Regions from separate parts of the Sphingomonas sp. S-NIH.Pt3_0716 genome, predicted to be linked through region 2. Evidence: predicted binding sites of a transcription regulator. Region 2 holds the regulator's gene; each other region holds the start of a gene.
What was found. Region 2 encodes LexA, which represses DNA repair genes until DNA is damaged. Its sites were predicted from a motif close to GTTCCNCNCTTGTTCT; they were not measured.
Positions count from the first base shown of each region.

Region 1 (4,264 bases), on a different contig from region 2:
CTTCCTCAAGGCGGTGAAGGACGCCGATGGGGACAAGGCGACCGAACTGCTGCAGAAGCCGGGTTCGACCGTCATCAACAGCCGTGACGTCACCACCGGCGAAACCGCGCTGCACATCGTCATCGGCCGCCGCGACACGACATGGCTCAACTTCATGCTGTCGAAGGGCGCCAATCCGAACCTTGCCGACAATAATGGCACCACGCCGCTGCTGCTCGCCGTGCAGAACCGGTACGAGGAAGGCGTGCGCCTGCTGCTCACCCGCGGCGCCCAGGTCGACAAGACCAATGGCAGCGGCGAGACCGCCTTGATCCGCGCGGTGCAGCTGCGCGACATCGGCCTGGTCCGCCTGCTGGTGGCGCAGGGCGCCAATGCGGACAAGCGCGACACCATCGCCGGCATGTCCGCCCGCGACTATGCTGAGCGCGACAGCCGCACGCCGGGCCTGGTCGAAGCGCTCGATTCCGCCAAGACCAACGCCGCCGCGCCCAAGGGCCCGGTCCAGGGCCCGGTCTTTTGATATGAAAAAGGGCGGCCTGGCCGCCCTTTTCTTTAACCCTTACCAGCCCAATTCCGCCGCATAATCCGGGTCGGCCAGCGCCGACAGGCGGCGGGCGGCGCGGCGGGCGAAGCGCAGCGTCTCTGCCTTGCGCCGGGCGGCGGCCAGCGGCTCGAACGGCGCGGCCCGCACCAGTTCGGCATCATATTGGTCGGCGACGATCAGGCCGGTGCGGGCCGGCCACAGCGCCTCGCTCTCGAACAGGCTGGTGTCGAAGCCCGATGGCACCGCCCAGAAATAGCGGTCGCAATAGTCGAAATAATCCGGCCATTTCATGTCGCCCAGCAAGTCCGCCCGGCTGCACTTGATCTCGACGATGGTCAGGCGCCCGGCGCTGTCGATCGCCATGATGTCGGCCCGCCGGCCATTGGGCAGCGGCACTTCCAATATGCCGTTCATGTCATGACGGTGGAACAGGCGCAGCGTGCCGCGCGCAACGGCCAGCGCGGTCCCGTCGGTCAGCGGTGAACAGCGATCGGCGTCTTGGGCGGCGTCTTGGATGGTCATGGTACCAGACTAGAACAGGAAGGGAACAAAAGAAAAGGCCGATTCGGACATGGGGTCCGAATCGGCCTTCAAAAGGGCGTCACTGTCGCGCGGTGAGCGCGGATCAGCGATAGAAGACGTGGTTGTCGATCGACGCCAGCTTGGTCTTGCCCCAGCCCGGCGACACGCGGCGGGCATGGAAGAACAGCGCGCCTTCGGCCTGGCTGTCCCAGCTGTCGTCCAGGGCGATCTGCGCGATCGCAACAGCTTCGCGCCAGGAATCGCTGGCAATGTTGATCGGCGGCATGCCGTGACCACGCACGAAGCTGAACTGGCTCGGCTGATAGATGACACCGCACAGGCTGCTGGCGAAGCGACCCGACTTGGCGCGGTTGATGATGACGCGGGCAACGGCCAGCTGGCCCTCCAGCGTTTCACCCTTGGATTCGAAATAGACCGCACCGGCCAGGCACTTCATGTCGCCTTCGACATCCTCGGGAGCGCCTTGCGCATCAACCAGGGCTGCCAGGGTCTCGGCCTTGGGCTCGATATCGGTCGAAAAATTGCTGCCAGCTTTGGTGCCGGAATCCAGCGACTGCGCGACTTCCTGCGGCGCAGCGAAAACGACGGCGGGCTTGGTGCCGGCCGTGGATGCGCTAGTCAGCGCGGCGGTTTCCGGAAGAGAAACCGTGGACAGGGAGGCCTCGCTGGCGCTCGACATGTCCGACGCCGTAACAGCCGCAGCGGCCGACAGCGTAAATGCCGCGATGATCGCGGCCTTCAGACGAAAACTCATTATGGCTCAAAATCGTGCGGTTATTGGCCAGAAACGTCGATTGTAACCGATATTCTGTGACGTTCGGCCGCCCCCCGTCTGCGTGTTTACCGGCCCGCCCCCCATGGACGAATGCAGGCAACCTGCGCGTTCAGCGTCGGCCGCCATTGCCCGCGCGCGTGCAAGGAGTCAACGATCAGCAGATCGTTTCAGCGGCGAACCGTTCCGCATCCGCGATATCAAGCTCCACCAGCCACAGGTCGGGGTCCGATCTGCGCCGACGTTCGGCATAGGCGGCAAACGCATCCGGCCCCTCTTCCGCAGGGGGTCCACAGCGCATCAATGCATGGCCGCCGCGAAAGTTCGATACCCGCTCGAAAATTGCGGATTCCCGCCCCTTGTCCATCACCTGGACCAGGATGACGCCGCTCATCTCGTCGCCCTTGGCCAGGATCATGGCAAAGCCGCCGGCGGCATTCACCCGCTTCACCAGCGCGCCGACCAGCATCGCGCTGGTCAGCCGCGCGGCCGAACTGTCCTCAGCCATGATATCCCGGCAGCGATGACAGCGGAATCTGCGACCGCATGAAGGTGCCGGTGCCCCGGCCCACCTCTTCCCCGTCCGAATCGAGAATGCTCGCCTCGGCGACATAGACGCGGCGCTTGCCGCTGATCCAGCGCCCCTCGGCGCGCAGCTTTCCGGGGCCGATCGGCCGGGTGAAGAGCAGGTTGAAAGCGGTGGTCAGCAGGAAGCGGTCGCTGACCAGGCTGTTGGCGGCATAGAAGGCCGCATCGTCCAGCATCTTGAAATAGACGGTGCCATGCACCGCGCCGGCGGCATGGAAATGCCGCTCGTCGACCTCGAAATCGATCACCGACCGGCCGGGTTCCGGCACGCGCAGGGTCGACAGGAACAGGTCGTTGATCGGCGCGCTGTTGTAGAGATGCTCCAGCGCGCGAAAATGCGCCGCCTCGCCACTGGCGAGCGCGGCGGCCTCAGGCGGCGTCACGCGCCTCACCACCGGCCAGCAGCGCATGCAGCGCCTCGGCCGACTTGGCACCGCGCAGGCGCGTCACCTGCGCCTCGTCGCGCAGATAGCGGGATACACGCGCCAGCGTCTTCAAATGCTCGGCGCCGCTGTCCTGCGGCGACAGCAGCGCGAACACGACATCGACCGGCGCATCATCGACCGCGTCGAACGGCGCCGGCGGATCGAGCAGCACGACCACGCCGCACATGCGGTCGAGGCCCGGCAGCTTGGCATGGGGAATGGCAACGCCGCCACCGAAGCCGGTGGAGCCCAGACGCTCGCGCTCCAGCAGCGCGTCGGCGGCCGCTTCGGCATCCACGCCATAGGATTGCGCCGCCAGAGCCGCGATCTTCTGGAACAGCATCTTCTTGCCGTTCACAGTCACCTCGGTGGCCAGCGCGTCCGGCGAGACAATATCGTTGAAATGCACCATTTTACTTCCGGGGGCAGCCGAGGCGCGCCCAGCCTGTCGAAAAAAATGCGCGTTGCTCGGAGAAACTAAAGCCCGGCCCCATAGGCCGCCTGCACCCGGAGGTCAACAGGCGGCCCGGCTTGGCAGGGGGTCAGCCGCGCGGCTCGACCCAGCCGATCGTGCCGTCCTGACGGCGATAGACCATATTATAGGCCGACGTGCCGGCATTGAGGAACAGCAGCGCATTGGTGTTGCGCAGGTCCAGCATCATCACCGCATCGGACACGCTGGCCTCGGGAATGTCGACCCGTGTTTCGGCGACGATCAGGGGCGCATCGGCCGCTTCGGCCTCCTCGTCGGCGGCACCGGCGAAGATGGTATAGCCCGCGCCGTCGATATCATCGACGCTGTAGCCATTGGCGCGCTGCGCCTCGGCAGCGGCGGCCTGGATGCTGCGGTCCTTCAGGCGGCGCATATAGCGGCGCAGCTGCTTCTCGATCCGGTCCGACGCCTGGTCGAAGGCGGGATGCGCCTCCTGCGCCTCGCCGGCGCCCTTCAGAATCAAGCCGGTCATCACATGGCAGACGATATCACAATGAAAGGCGCCATGCGGGGCCGGTCGGAAGGTCACCTGGGCGGAAATCGTGCGGGAGAAATATTTCTCGGCTATCGCTTCCAGCCGGTCGCTGACGTGCTGCTTGAGCGCCTCGCCCGTCTCGACCTGATGCCCGGAAACACGGATATCCATATGCCTTCTCCTTATTCTTGCCGGGACGCCGGATCAGCGGCCCGGTTGGCACGTGGCAAACGCCGGCAGGTTCAGGCCGGCGGCGCCTCCTCGAGCCAGAGCGGCTTATCCAGCTTCGCGACGAAAGCGGCATGCCTCTCCAGCTCCTCCGCGCTCGCCGTGAAGACGCGCGCGGGACGAACAGGGCGAACAACGGCGGTTTCCGTCAGTTCCACCCTGACGATCTCTTTCTCTTCCTCCTGTGCAAGACCCA
Region 1 covers NZ_QLJK01000009.1:97,255-101,518, reverse strand. The annotation lists gene BRX37_RS09510 (ankyrin repeat domain-containing protein) at 1-520, shown strand, start outside; gene BRX37_RS09505 (MmcB family DNA repair protein) at 560-1,066, opposite strand; gene BRX37_RS09500 (cell wall hydrolase) at 1,170-1,841, opposite strand; gene BRX37_RS09495 (DUF1491 family protein) at 2,017-2,367, opposite strand; gene BRX37_RS09490 (PaaI family thioesterase) at 2,360-2,857, opposite strand; gene BRX37_RS09485 (PTS sugar transporter subunit IIA) at 2,817-3,284, opposite strand; gene hpf (ribosome hibernation-promoting factor, HPF/YfiA family) at 3,415-4,011, opposite strand; gene dnaQ (DNA polymerase III subunit epsilon) at 4,083-4,264, opposite strand, start outside.
Region 1: a site for LexA is predicted at 1,078-1,093, ahead of BRX37_RS09505 (MmcB family DNA repair protein). Genes of this name have one in related genera too.

Region 2 (4,264 bases):
CTCCATGGCCGATCATGGCGTGCGCTGCTTCCTGGTCGGCGAAACCCTGATGCGCCAGGCCGATGTCGAGGCCGCGACCCGCAACCTGCTGACCGGGGCATGACCGGCCTCACCCATCTTGATGAAGACGGTGCCGCCCGCATGGTCGATGTCTCGGCCAAGGCGGTGACCGCGCGCGAAGCGGTGGCCGCCGGGCGCATCACGATGGCGGCCGACGCCGCCCAGGCGATCGCCGCCGGCCTCGTCAAGAAGGGGGACGTACTGGCCGTCGCCCGCGTCGCCGGCATCATGGCGGCCAAGCGCACCGCCGAACTGATCCCGCTCTGCCATCCAATCCCGCTGAGCGCCGTCACCATCGACTTCGCCCTCCACGACGATGGCGTCACCGTCACCGCGACCGCGCGCACCGCCGGCCAGACCGGGGTAGAAATGGAGGCGCTGACCGCCGCCACCGCCGCCTTGCTCACCGTTTACGACATGGCCAAGGCACTCGATAAGGGCATGATAATCGGCGATGTTCGCCTGCTCGCCAAGCGTGGCGGCAAGTCGGGCGACTGGACCGCGCCGGAGAGCAGCGACCGATGAGCCTGATGCCGGTCGCGGACGCGCAGGCGCGGCTCCTTGCCCTCGCCGATCCGTTGCCGGCCGAACATGTGCCCGTATCCGCCTGCGCCGGTCGCTGGCTCGCCACCGACATCAGCGCGCGCCGCGACCAGCCCTGGGCCGATCTTTCCGCGATGGACGGCTATGCCGTGCGCGCATCCGAAGGCGCCGGGCCGTGGCAGCTGGTCGCGACCAGCAGCGCGGGCGACGCCGATATCCCGGCCCTGCAACCGGGCCAGGCCTGCCGCATCTTCACCGGGGCGCCCTTGCCGGCCGGCGCCGACGCGATCCTGATCCAGGAAAATGCCACGCGCGACGGCGACAAACTGACCGCGCATGACGGCATACTGACGCCCGGCAGGCATGTCCGCCCGCTCGGCTCAGATTTCCGCGCCGGCACGCCGCTGGTCAGCGCCGGTAACCGCCTCACGCCCGGCCAGATCGCGCTCGCCGTGCTGGGCGGCCATGGCAGCCTTCCCGTCGGCGCCCGGCCGCGTGTCGCTTTGCTCTCGACCGGCAATGAACTTGTTCCCCCCGGCGCGCCGACGCCGTCGGGCTATCTCCCCTCGTCCAACGCGCCGATGCTCGCTGCCCTGCTCGCCGCCCTGCCCTGCGACGTGATCGACCTTGGCATCGTGCCCGACGATCTCGCCGCCATGACGCAGGCGCTGGAACAGGCGGCACAGGCCGACATCATCGTCTCGACCGGCGGCGCCTCGGTCGGCGACCATGACTATGTCCGCCCCGCCTTCGCGGCGGCCGGCGGCACGCTCGATTTCTACAAGATCGCGATGCGGCCCGGCAAACCGCTGATGGCCGGGCGTCTCGGCAACGCAATCTTCCTCGGCCTGCCGGGCAATCCGGTCTCCGCTTTCGTCACCGGCACCCTCTTCCTCTGCCCGCTGGTCCGCCATCTCGCCGGATCGCGCGCGCCGCTGCCGCCGGTCGTGCAGGCCCGCCTTGCCGCGTCGCTTGGCGCAACGGCGGAACGCGACGATTATCTGCGCGCCTATCGCGCCGCCGACGGCATCGTCTCGGTCACCGCGCAGGACAGCGCCGCCACCGCCGCCATGGCGCTGGCCGACTGTCTGATCCGCCGGCCGGCCGGCTCAGCCCCCGCCATTGCCGGCGACATGGTCGACATCATTCCGCTGACCGCCTGACTATCTGACTGCCTGGCCGGCAAAAGCGGCGCATGGTTTAACGCGCTTGACTTGCCCCTTTCCGTTTCCTATGCGTTCTTCATTCGTTCCATGGAGGACCGCCGATGTTGACGCCCAAGCAGCAGGAATTGCTGAGCTTCATTCAGACCCGGCTGGAAGAAGGCGGGGTGTCCCCTTCGTTCGAGGAGATGAAGGACGCGCTCGACCTGCGCTCCAAGTCCGGCATCCACCGGCTGATCAACGCGCTGGAGGAACGCGGCTTCATCCGACGCCTGCCCAACCGCGCCCGCGCGCTCGAAGTGCTCAAGCTGCCCGAGGCGATGCATCGCGCGCCTGCACCAGCCGTCCCGACGCCCAAGATATCGGCTCCGGCCGTGCTGCTGCCGACCGCCGCCAATGACGTGATCGAAATCCCGCTGCACGGCCGCATCGCCGCCGGCGTCCCGATCGAGGCGATGGAAAGCCACACCATGCTCTCCGTCCCCGCCGCCTTGCTCGGCTCGGGCGACCATTATGCCCTCGAAGTGTCGGGGGACTCCATGATGGAGGCCGGCATTCTCGACGGCGACTTCGCGCTGATCCAGCGCACCGATGTCGCGCGCGAAGGCCAGATCGTCGTCGCCCTGATCGACGACGCTGAAGCCACGCTCAAATATTTCCGCCGCGAAGGCGCGCGCGTCCGGCTCGATCCCGCCAATGCCGCCTATGAACCGCAGATCTATGATCCGCGCCAGGTCCGCATCCAGGGCAAGCTCGCCGGCCTGCTGCGCCGCTACAACTGACCGGCTGTTCGGGGCCGGCGGCGCACGATCCACGGATGCGCGTCTCCGGGCCGATGGACGGTGTGAACTTTGCCGCTTTCAAGGCCAATCGACAGGCCGCCGGTGCGCGACAGCAGCCGGCGGTCGATCTTCATCCAGCGCGGCCGGCACCACCAGGGCAGCCCCCGATCGCTGATGACGATATCGGCCGCCGCGCAGTCCCGCTCCAATATCGGCCGATCGACCAGCATCGCATTGCGCGTCACCAGCAAATGCCAGTCGCGCCCGTCCCGTGGCAACGTCACCGCACATAGATCAGTCGAACAGCGCGCCTGCTTCATCGTCGCGATCGCCTCCAGCGTCCCGTCATAGCCCGCGCTCTCGCTCAGCACGTCGCGGACATACTCACCCGCCCCCTCGCGCAGCAGCGCCATCGTCCCCGCTGGTGTCAGCACCGCGACATGCCGCCCGTCGCCGGTCACCACGATATCGGGCGGCGCCAGCAGCGCGATGCCGGCCAGGCCGATCGCGACCGGCCCCAGCCCCAGCCAGCGCCAGCGACTGCGCCAGAGCAGGCACCAGAGACCTCCCACCAGGATGACCGCGAACAGCCCGCCCGGCACCGCCGGCGCCAGCATCACCGCCATCGGGCTCGCCGCCACGCCATGCGCCACCGCTAGCAACAGCGCGATCGCCTTGGCCGTGAGCCACCAGAAGGGCGCGCCCAGCCCGACGAGGTCGAAGCACAGCGCCAGCGCCTCCAGCGGCATGATGACGAAGGTGGTGAGCGGGATCGCGACCAGATTGGCCACCGCGCCCAGCAATCCAGCCTTGTGAAAATGGTAAAGCGCGATCGGCGCCAGCACCAGTTCGATGGCAAGGCCCGTCATCAGCATCGCCGCCACCGTCCGCCCGGCCTTGCGCGGCAAAGGCTCGTCCCGCGCCATCGCAAACGCCTTGAACCGCCGATGCTCGCCCAGCGCCACCAGCGCGACCACGGCGGCAAAGCTCATCTGGAAGCTCGGGCCGATCAGCGCCTCTGGCCAGAAGACCAGCACCACCAGCGCCCCGGTCGCCACCAGCCGCAGGGTGATCGCCTCGCGCCCCAGCGCCAGCCCGCCCAGCACCAGCAGCGCCGCGATGCAGGATCGCACCGTCGGCACCTCCGCGCCGGTCAGCAGCGTATAGCCGATCCCCGCCAGCGCGCCGCCCGCCGCCGCGATCAGCATCAGCGGCCAGTCCAGCGCCGCGCGCGGGATCAGCGCCAGCAAGCGCAACAGCAGGAATATCACCGCCCCGATCAGCGCCGTCACATGCAGCCCGCTGATCGACAGAAGATGGGCAAGGCCACTGCGCCGCATCGCCTCCGCATCCGTTTCGGCAATCGCGCCCTGGTCGCCGGTCGCCAGCGCCACCGCAATCCCCGCCGATGCGCCCGCCACCTGTCCGCCGATATGATCGAACAGCCGCGCCCGCAGCGTCGGCCCCTCGCGCGCCTGTTCCACCACCTCGACCGGCGCCAGCGCCCGCCCGGTCGCCCCGATCCCCTGGAAATAGGCGCGTCGCGCGAAGTCGAACGCCCCCGGCACGCTCGGCGGCGCGGGCGGCATCAGCCGCACGCGAAAGCGCAGCACCGCCCCCTTGCCCAGCCCTTCGGGCACATCCGCCTCCGCGATATTCACCCGGATCGCCGCGGGCAGCGCCGGCGCCTCGATCGGCCGCAGCCCCACCCGCACC
Region 2 covers NZ_QLJK01000005.1:65,404-69,667, reverse strand. The annotation lists gene trpC (indole-3-glycerol phosphate synthase TrpC) at 1-103, shown strand, start outside; gene moaC (cyclic pyranopterin monophosphate synthase MoaC) at 100-585, shown strand; gene BRX37_RS05235 (molybdopterin molybdotransferase MoeA) at 582-1,766, shown strand; gene lexA (transcriptional repressor LexA) at 1,871-2,548, shown strand; gene BRX37_RS05225 (ComEC/Rec2 family competence protein) at 2,539-4,264, opposite strand, start outside.

Region 3 (4,264 bases), on a different contig from region 2:
TGCCGAAACGCCCAGCTATCCCGGCGACCTTGTCGTGCGCGAGGATCAGGCAGCGGTGGCCGACGCGGTGCGACGCTTTGCCGTCGGCCCGCAAATGTCGGGCGACATCGCCGTGCGCATGCGCGAACAGCCCGAGGAACCGATCGCGCTCAGCCTCGCCGGCGTGCGCGGCCTGGGCGAGGCCGCCGTACTACTCAGCCTCAAAGACAATAGCGAGGAATCGAAGCTCAAGCGCCAGGTCGCGCAGGCGACCAAGATGCAGGCGATCGGCCAGCTGGCCGGCGGCGTCGCCCATGACTTCAACAATATCCTGACCGCCATCATCGGCCATTGCGACCTGATGCTGATGCGCCATACGCCGGGCGACAGCGACTATGACGACATCACCCAGATCAAGTCGAACAGCAATCGCGCGGCGGGCCTCACCCGCCAGCTGCTCGCCTTCTCGCGCCAGCAGACGCTGCGCCCGCAGATATTGCAGCTGCCCGACATCGTCGCCGACGTTTCCAACCTGTTGAAACGCCTGCTCGGCGAAAATGTGAAGCTCGACGTCAGCCATGGCCGCAACCTCGGCGCGGTGCGCGCCGACCCCGGCCAGCTCGAACAGGTCATCATCAACCTGGCGGTCAATGCCCGCGACGCCATGCCCGAAGGCGGCACGCTCAATATCCAGACCTATGGCGTGCCCGCCAACCGCGTGCGCGAGATGCGGCAGCAAATCCTGCCGATCAGCGACTATACCGCGCTGCGCGTATCCGACACGGGCCTGGGCATCCCGCCCGACATCTTGTCCAAGATCTTCGAACCCTTCTTCACCACCAAGGAACTGGGCAAGGGCACGGGCCTTGGCCTTTCCACCGTCTATGGCATCGTCAAGCAGTCGGGCGGCTATATCTTCGCCGAATCCGAACTGGGCCGGGGCGCCAGCTTCGTCATTTATCTGCCGGTCTATGCCGGCGGCGACATTGAACAGGCCAAGCCCAAGACGCCGATCAAGCGCAGCGAGACCTGGGGCACCGGCACGGTGCTGCTGGTCGAGGATGAGGATATGGTCCGCGCCGTGGCCGAACGCGCCCTCACTCGCCAGGGCTACAAGGTGCTGACCGCCAGCGACGGCGAACAGGGGCTGGAGGTGCTGGGCGGCAGCGAGAAGATCGACCTGCTGATCTCCGACGTGGTGATGCCCAATATGGACGGCCCGGCGATGGTGGCGCAGGCGCGGCGCAGCTTCCCCGACCTCCCCGTGCTGTTCATGTCCGGCTATGCCGAGGAGCAGCTGCGCAAGTCGATCGACATCGCCAATGTCGCCTTCCTGCCCAAGCCCTTTTCCGTCAACCAGTTGGCCGAAGCGGCGCGCGACGCGCTGGCGATGCGACCGGCGGTGGAATGAACTTGCCCGCCGGCAAACGATTATGCTGGGCATCGCCTGCCCCTTTGGCTAGCGATGGGAAGCAAGAACAAGGGACAAGGGCGCATGGCTGACGGCAAGTCCATCCTCATCGTCGAGGATGAAGCGATGATCGGCATGATGCTGGAAGATTATCTCGACGCGCTCGGCTATCGCCTTCACGCGACCGCCGCGTCGGTGGACGAGGCGTGCGCCCTGGCGCGCGAGGGCGGGTTCGACGCCGCCCTGCTCGACTGCAATCTCCAGGGTGAAAAAAGCTGGCCGGTTGCCGACATATTGGCCCAGCAGTCGATCCCCTTCCTGTTCGCCACCGGCGGCATGGCCGACGATCTGCCGCAGGGCCATGCCGATCGCCCGACGCTGGCCAAGCCCTTCACCATCGGCGCCGTCGAACGCGCGCTGGAGAAGATTCTCGCCGACTGAATAGGCAGGATAGGAAATTTCCGTTCCCCTCTTGTTCCTCAGGAACAAACAGGATACATCATTGGCAGGCGCCGAGTGACTCGACGCGATCCGCTTGACAGGGGATAGGCCGATGACCGCTATGCTCTCACTCATCGATTCCAAGAAGACAGGCACAATGGACAGACAGAAAGCATTGGAGGCGGCGCTCGCCCAGATTGATCGCGCCTTCGGCAAGGGCAGCGCGATGAAGCTCGGCAGCCGCGAGAAGATCGAGATTGAATCGATCTCGACCGGCTCGCTCGGCCTCGACATCGCGCTCGGCATCGGCGGCCTGCCCAAGGGCCGCATCATCGAGATTTACGGCCCGGAAAGCTCGGGCAAGACCACGCTGACGCTGCATGCGATCGCCGAAGCCCAGAAGGCGGGCGGCACCGCCGCCTTCGTCGACGCGGAACATGCGCTCGACCCCATCTATGCCAAGAAGCTGGGCGTCGACATTGACGAACTGATCGTGTCGCAGCCCGACACCGGCGAACAGGCGCTGGAAATCGTCGACACGCTGGTCCGTTCCAACGCCATCGACATCCTCGTCGTCGACTCGGTCGCCGCGCTGGTGCCGCGCGCCGAGATCGAGGGCGAGATGGGCGACAGCCATGTCGGCCTGCAGGCGCGCCTCATGTCCCAGGCGCTGCGCAAGCTGACCGGGTCGATCGCCCGCTCCAAGTGCATGGTGATCTTCATCAACCAGGTGCGCATGAAGATCGGCGTGATGTACGGCAATCCGGAAACCACCACCGGCGGCAACGCGCTCAAATTCTACGCCTCGGTCCGTCTCGACATCCGTCGCACCGGCCAGATCAAGGATCGCGACGATATCGTCGGCAACGCGACCCGCGTGAAGGTGGTGAAGAACAAGGTCGCCCCGCCCTTCAAGCAGGTCGAATTCGACATCATGTATGGCGAGGGCATTTCCAAGATTGGCGAGATGCTCGACATCGGCGTCAAGGCCGGGCTGGTCGAGAAGTCGGGCTCCTGGTTCTCCTATGACTCGGTCCGCATCGGCCAGGGTCGCGAAAACGCCAAGACCTTCCTCAAGGAAAATCCCGAAATGGCAGACCGCCTGGAAAAGGCGATCCGCGGCAAGACCGAGGAAGTCGCCGAAGGGATGATGGCCGGACCCGAAGCGGGGGATGACGACTAAGCAGGACGACCGCGCCCGACCGGATCAACCGGGCGCCTGATCCTGGCTTTCGTCCACCTCTGGCTTCACGCTCTGAAAAGGCCCGTTGCGCGATGGCGCGGCGGGCCTTTTACCTGCCGCGCGCGCGACAGGGCTGTCGCCATGCAGGCGCAACGGAGGGGAAGAGGGAAAAGACCGCTATTCGTGCGGCCGCAGGGCGCGGTTGAGCGAATCCAGCACTTCGGCGATCGGTTCGGTCACGGTGACGCTGCGGCCTTCGCCAAAGCGGATGCGGGTGCCGTCGGTCACGGATGAGACGAAGGTCACCTGGGTAGGGTTGACCGCGGTTTCGGTGCGATCGACGCCGACGAACATGACGAGCATGATCTTCTCTCCCATTTTCGGCCCGTGCCGGACCCATTGGGTGCAAGACTAGCTGCTTTTTGCGCCGTTACCAGAGGCTTTGTGCGGCTCAGCCTGCCTGGATCGCCTGCAGGAACCGGCTCGCCCGATCGTCCAGCCGGTGCGCGACCGTCGCCAGTTGCCCCGCCGCAACGCCGATGTCATGGGCGCCCGCCGCCGCCGCGCTTGCATTGTCGCTGATCTGGCGCGCACTCTGGCGGATATGGTCGCTCGACGATCCGGCTTCCGACAGGCTCGCGGCGATCGACCGGCTGAAGGCGCCATGGCGCGCCACCGCCGAAAAGACCGACGCCGACACCTCGTTCGCGGTCGCCATCGCCGCGTCCATGTGCATATGCCCCTGCGCCACCGTCTCCACCGCCAGTCGGACATGGCCGATGCGCTGTCCGATCTCGGCCGCCGCCTCGCGCGTCTGGCTCGCCAGAGTCTTCACCTCGCGCGCCACCACGGCAAAGCCCTGCCCCGCCTCGCCCGCCCGTGCCGCCTCGATGCTGGCATTGAGCGCCAGCATGCTGGTCGCCCGCGCAATATCGTCGATCAGGGTGATGACCGCGCCGATCCCGTCCGCCTCGACGCGCAGCGCCGCCGTCTGCTCGGCCCCGACCTGCGTCTGCGCCACCGCCGCGCGGATCGCCTCGCCCGCCGCGCGCACCTGGCTTTCCATCGCCTGGAACAGCCCGCCCAGTTCCTGCCCGCCGCTGGCGATGCCGTGCAGGCTGTCGGCCGTCTGTTCCGCCGCGACCGCCATGCCGGCCGCCGCCTCGCCATTGCCCGACGCCCGCTCCACCGCCTGTTCAGCGCGCGCCGACAGCATGTCGGCCATGCCGACCAGATCGGCGATCAGCGCC
Region 3 covers NZ_QLJK01000022.1:10,330-14,593, forward strand. The annotation lists gene BRX37_RS17445 (hybrid sensor histidine kinase/response regulator) at 1-1,390, shown strand, start outside; gene BRX37_RS17450 (response regulator) at 1,475-1,831, shown strand; gene recA (recombinase RecA) at 1,944-3,014, shown strand; gene BRX37_RS17460 (hypothetical protein) at 3,192-3,377, opposite strand; gene BRX37_RS17465 (methyl-accepting chemotaxis protein) at 3,466-4,264, opposite strand, start outside.
Region 3: a site for LexA is predicted at 1,854-1,869, ahead of recA (recombinase RecA). Genes of this name have one in related genera too.